Regions from separate parts of the Vibrio sp. 2130-1 genome, predicted to be linked through region 2. Evidence: predicted binding sites of a transcription regulator. Region 2 holds the regulator's gene; the other holds the start of a gene.
What was found. Region 2 encodes CRP, which controls carbon source genes, mostly activating them, when cyclic AMP is high. Its sites were predicted from a motif close to TGTGANNNNNNTCACA; they were not measured.
Positions count from the first base shown of each region.

Region 1: the regulator CRP is predicted to act here: its motif matches at 1,490-1,505, upstream of R7Q09_RS12315 (glycogen/starch/alpha-glucan phosphorylase).

Region 1 covers NZ_JAWOUT010000007.1:53,273-56,447, reverse strand. Annotated here, with positions in the region: gene R7Q09_RS12315 (glycogen/starch/alpha-glucan phosphorylase) at 1-1,226, opposite strand, end outside; gene malT (HTH-type transcriptional regulator MalT) at 1,961-3,175, shown strand, end outside.
Region 2 covers NZ_JAWOUT010000023.1:29,562-32,736, reverse strand. Annotated here, with positions in the region: gene R7Q09_RS22320 (phosphoribulokinase) at 1-743, shown strand, start outside; gene crp (cAMP-activated global transcriptional regulator CRP) at 984-1,616, shown strand; gene R7Q09_RS22310 (DUF1338 domain-containing protein) at 1,753-2,544, opposite strand; gene astD (succinylglutamate-semialdehyde dehydrogenase) at 2,793-3,175, opposite strand, start outside.

The DNA of each region.
Region 1 (3,175 bases), on a different contig from region 2:
TGCTTCGCGACATCACCCGGCCACATTGCACGTACGTCTTGTAGGAAGCGGTGGTTGATCTCGTAAATGATCTCCATATGACGTGGTAGCAGGTGCTGGATTAGCGACTCTGGCCATGTCTCTAGTGCTTCTGGAAGTAGCGTGTGGTTGGTGTACGCAAATGTCTTAGAGCTGATTTCCCAAGCCGCTTCCCAAGCTAAACCTTTTTCATCCATCAGGATGCGCATTAGTTCAGGAATCGCAATCGTTGGGTGCGTATCGTTAAGCTGGATAGTCTCTTGCTTAGGTAGATCCGCTAGCGAGTAGCCCGCAGCTTCGTGGCGACGTAGGATGTCACGTACAGACGCTGCTGAGTGGAAGTACTGCTGCATTAGACGCAGTGTTTTACCTTTCTCGTGGTTGTCGTTCGGGTAAAGCACTTTAGTGATGTTACCTGCGTCGATCAGTGCGTGCTGAGCTTCGAAGTAATCACCATTGTTAAAGCTTGCTAGTGAGAATGGTGCGATCGCCTGACATTCCCAAAGACGTAGCGGGTAAACCGTGTCTGATTCGTAACCCACAATTGGAAGATCCCAAGGCATTGCTCTTACTGTCATGCCTGGTACCCATTTGCGAACTTCTTTACCGTTCTCGTTAATCACTTCAACGTGACCGTAGAAACCGATCTCTTGCGCAAGTTCTGGACGCGCAATTTCCCAAGGGTAACCTTCTACACCGCGCCATGCGTCAGGTGCTTCTTGCTGGCGACCATCTTTGAATGACTGTTTAAATAGACCGTATTCGTAATGTAAACCATAGCCGACAGTTGGGAATTCTTGTGCCGCACATGAATCCATGAAACACGCAGCCAGACGACCAAGGCCACCGTTACCCAATGATGGGTCGCGCTCTTCTTCTAGCAGATCAGTTAGGTTGTAACCCAGTTCAGCCATTGCTTCTGTTACTTGTTCGTACAGACCCATGCTGATTAGGTTGTTACCAGTCAAACGACCGATAAGGAATTCTAGCGAAAGGTAGTTAACGCTCTTCGCACTTTTAATGCGTGGATCTTCTTCTGTCGCAAGCAAATCTAGAGTAGTAAATTCAGCCAGAGCATGCCCCATTGCTAGGTACCATGCGCGGCTGTCTGCGTTTTCAATCGTATGAGCGTAAGTTACAGATAGGTGTTTCTTTACGCTTTCTTGGAACGACTTCTTGTCAAATTGTTTTTGTTGAGTAGGTTTCATTACGAAATTCTCACGTCTTTTGGTAATTCATCTGCCATACATCGTGCATTTACCTCTGTGAATAAACATCCTCCTAATTCTCATCCTTTGAAGGAGGAGGGCTGAGGGCGTAGAGGGGGTACCATTGCTAGGTTAGTGATCCAAATCTCAACAAAGTGAACTTTGCACCAGTTCTTAGTGATTTTGATCACAATGGAATGTGAGAAAGGTTAAAACCCATTCATGACGCTTTTTATAGTCCACTCATCTGATGATGTGAAAATTGTAATATCGGTCACATTAACTCGGTCAGCGTAGAAGAACTTTTCGTAATCCATGTGCAACGAGATCTTAACGCTAACGAAATAAACGATATTTAAGTGACGAAAATCACAAATAAAGGGCGTAGTTGATGGTAAATCCATCAACCCTTGAGAATTAGGAAGTGGATCAAAGTAACGAACATTTCTGATGTCGTAACATCCCTCTCAGCTCACAGGATTGTACGCTTTTTATACAAACTAGAATTAGGCGATGTGAGTTATTTCTAGTTTTCGCTAGCTTTTATATCTAAGTGACCGTATGGAATGGTTTTTCAGACGGACGCAAGCCCCAACAGTAGCGACATTATCTGGCATTCAAACAGTGTTTTTGATGCTGGTGACATCATTCAGTAAGACGGCTTTCAAGGGGGCTTTACTAGAATGATCACGTTGCAGTCATTTGGGTATACATAAATAAGGACATAACTACTAATGTGGATTCCATCTAAGCTTACTCGACCAGGACGCCTGCACAATGCCATCGTGCGCCCACGAGTGTTGGACTTACTACAGCAAGCGCCTTACTACAAATTGGTTTTATTCCGATCCCCAGCAGGTTACGGAAAAACGACAATGGCAGCGCAGTGGCTATCCGATAAGCCAAACGTCGGTTGGTACAGCATTGATGACAGCGATAACGACGGCTTTCGCTTTGTAAACTATCTGCTTCAAGCATTAAACAAAGCCACCAACTTCAGTTGCGCTAACGCACAAAAACTGGCGGAAAAACGTCAGATCTCGTCTTTACGCTCCCTATTTAGCGAAGTATTCGCTGAAATGGCTGACTTTCATCAAGAGTGCTACGTGGTACTTGATGACTACCATTTAATCACGAATGATGAAATCCATGAATCCATGCGTTTCTTCTTAAAGCACATGCCAGACAACCTCACCGTTGTGGTAACCAGTCGTGCAGCGCCGCCTCTGGGCACTGCAAACTTACGTGTTCGTGATTTAATGATCGAAATCGGCAACGAGATGTTGGCGTTTGATACCGAAGAAACCACTCGCTTCTTTAACCAGCGTATCGCCGATGGTATTGATGAAGACATGGCGAACAGCCTAAGAACCTATGTTGAAGGTTGGCCATCGGCGATGCAGTTGATCGCATTACAAGCCCAACATCAAAACCGCACATTGGCACAAACTGTAGAGTCGGTATCGCAGTTCAATCACGCGCACTTGTGGGATTACTTGGTCGAAGAAGTGTTTGACTTACTCGATCACGAAACTCGTCACTTTTTAATGCAAGTATCCGTGCTTGACCACTTCAATGATGAGCTAGTGTTTGCCCTTACCCAACGCGAAGATGCACTGGGAATGATTGAATCGCTTAACCGTTACGGCTTATTCATTTATCCGCTCGAAGGGGAACAGAACTGGTTCCGGTTCCATAACTTATTTGGCGAGTTTTTATCTCATGAGCGCCAAGCTCGTATTCCTCAGCAAGAAAAAGATCTCCACCGCAATGCTGCTATCGCTTGGTTACAACAAAAAGCACCACACCAAGCGATTCATCATGCACAAAAATCGAATGATAAGGACTTAGTGGTAGAGATCCTAAACGAATTCGGCTGGAAGATGTTTAACCAAGGCGAACTCAGCACACTGGAAAGCTCAATTAACAAGTTGGACGATGATCTGTTG
Region 2 (3,175 bases):
GCTTCCATCGCTTTACTCGCCCAGAAATGGACATCGAAATTCGCAAAGCCCGCGAGCAAGGTCGACACATTAGCTACTTTGGCCCACAAGCTAATGACTTCCCGGGACTAGAAGAGTTTTTCCGTAAGTTCGGGCATGATGGCACTGGCAGCGTGCGCCGTTATCTGCACACGTTTGACGAAGCGGTTCCCTACAATCAAATGCCAGGCACGTTTACGCCGTGGCAAGACTTACCCGAAAACAGCGACGTGCTGTTTTATGAAGGGTTACATGGTGGCGTGGTGGATGGTGATGTTAATGTTGCTCAACATGTGGATTTCTTAATTGGCATGGTGCCGATTGTGAACTTAGAGTGGATACAAAAATTCGTACGCGACACTCGCGATCGCGGCCATTCGCGTGAAGCGGTAATGGACTCAATCGTGCGATCCATGGACGATTACCTCAACTATATCACTCCTCAGTTTTCTCGTACTCACATCAACTTCCAGCGCGTACCGACCGTTGATACTTCCAACCCACTTAATGCAAAAGGCATCCCTAGTTTGGATGAGAGTTTTGTGGTGATTCGCCTACGCGGTATCAAGAATGTCGACTTCCCATATCTGCTGGCCATGATTGATGGCTCATTCATGTCACGCCACAACACGATTGTCGTACCCGGCGGTAAGATGAGCTTTGCAATGGAGCTCATAGTTCGGCCTATCCTACAACAGCTCATCGAAACAGGGAAAATTGGCTAAAAACCTGCCTGCGAAGATGTTTACTTTTCATACCGTGATCATGTGCACAGTTTTGCTTACAAAATCTCAATCATGGCACGATTAAAATCAAGAAATCGTTTTCGAAAAAGGATACTATTTCTTACCGAAACACAAGAGAGCTTGCAGCATATAAAAAGTGCTCTTATTCTAGTAGGCCTAATTCAGGCTTAGCTAAAATATGGATAGCGCAAGCGTACCCTGCAGAGGAAGTGAGATATTATGGTTCTAGGTAAACCTCAAACCGACCCAACATTAGAGTGGTTTCTTTCACACTGTCATATTCATAAGTACCCTTCAAAGAGCACGCTAATTCACGCGGGCGAAAAGGCAGAAACTTTGTACTACATCGTTAAAGGTTCTGTTGCGGTTCTTATCAAAGACGAAGAAGGTAAGGAGATGATCCTTTCTTACCTAAACCAAGGAGACTTTATTGGTGAACTTGGTCTATTCGAGGAAGACCAAGAGCGCACAGCTTGGGTTCGTGCTAAATCTCCTTGTGAAGTTGCTGAAATTTCTTTCAAGAAGTTCCGTCAGCTTATCCAAGTAAACCCAGACATCCTAATGCGTCTTTCTGCGCAGATGGCTCGTCGTCTTCAAGTAACTAGCCAAAAAGTGGGTGACCTGGCGTTCCTAGACGTAACTGGTCGTATCGCTCAGACGCTTCTGAACCTTGCAAAACAACCAGACGCAATGACTCACCCAGACGGCATGCAAATCAAGATCACTCGTCAAGAAATCGGTCAAATTGTTGGCTGTTCTCGTGAGACAGTAGGTCGTATTTTGAAGATGCTAGAAGAGCAGAACCTAATCTCTGCTCACGGTAAAACCATCGTGGTTTACGGTACTCGTTAATCTCAAACTAGAGTGACACGAACAAAATTATAAAAGCCACCAATGGCAACATTGGTGGCTTTTTATTTGCTCATGACCAAATGAGATAGGGTGCAGCGAACACTAATGAGTAAGCTTAACAGGTTAACCCTAAAACTTAGCCATTCGTACTTTCAAAGATTTTGTCAGCTGAAGCGGCCACGAAACCTGGGTACAAATCACCATTTTCCATCGGATAGCGCTTAGCAAATTCATAAAACCCGCCAGGGATAATTTCAGTGCCTTCGCTAAAACGAACCGCTACTTTATCTGCCATGGTCGATGACTGCTCTAGCAACACCTCAGGAGTGCCCTTCACTTCACCACCATTTTCATTAATGGTAAACCCAGCGGTACGCAGATGATCGTTTACCTGCTTCACTTCTTCATATTCATTGAGCTGGTTAACGCTCACCGTGAAGTGGTTTGCTCCGTAACCATGCGCCGCAAGCCAAGATGCGTACTCACTTTCTTTAGCCAACGTTTGGTAATCAGCAAAGCTTAAATCCCACAAGCGTCCACCATGTAAGAATGCGCTATCGTTCAGCTTGTCAGCATCGACTTGTGCCACCAAATTTTTCACAATCTCTTGTAGCTCAGACGAGCACTCTTCAACTTTTAGCTCACTAATAAATACTTTAGGTTGCTTCGGATCTGGGTGCTCATAGTGCTTAGCAACCAGCTTTTTGCTTTCGAAAACGTAATCACCACACGCCTTGTAACCAATAGCTACAAATGGCTTAGCTAGAGTTTCAATACCAAGAGGCGCGATATTGAAGGTACGTAAAGCTATATGATCATTAATCAGAGGCTCATCTTCTTGAAGCAGCTGATGCACTTTAGCAGCCGAAGGGCAAAGACGTTGAATGTAATCTTGCCATAGCGATTCAAATAACACATCGGGCGTCATAACGACTCCTTGTTACGAGATGTAGAGTTTAAAGGTAAGCGGAAGTTGGCTGCTCGTTCACAACAAAAGTTGTCCAGAACAATGAACGAGCAACCATCAACCTGTGACGGTAAATGCCAGTCAGTCAACACGCTTTTCCGAGTCTTTGCTCACTTTTCGTGTTCTGCCAACGATCACTACAACCCATACCTAAATGATGCGCCGGCAAGGTGAGCCGCAATGCATAGTTGCGACTCTATTATTAAAACTTATAGCGCTACACCTGGACTCAATGTTGCAGGCAAGACAGTCTCTTGACCTTCCATTGATGCCATTGGGTACGCACAGTAATCTGCTGCGTAGTAAGCGCTTGGGCGCAAGTTACCCGACGCCCCCGGACCACCAAATGGCGCATCACCGCTTGCACCAGTGAGCTGGCGGTTACGGTTCACGATACCTGCACGAATGTGGTCAACGAAGTATTCCCATTCTTGGTCGTCGGTTGAGACCAAACCAGCAGATAAGCCAAAGCGCGTATCGTTTGCTAGCGCCACGGCTTTGTCTAACCCTTCGTAACGCACCACTTGCAGAAGTGGGCCGAAGTATTCTTCATCTGGTAACTCAGCAATGTTGGTTACATCAATGATGCCAG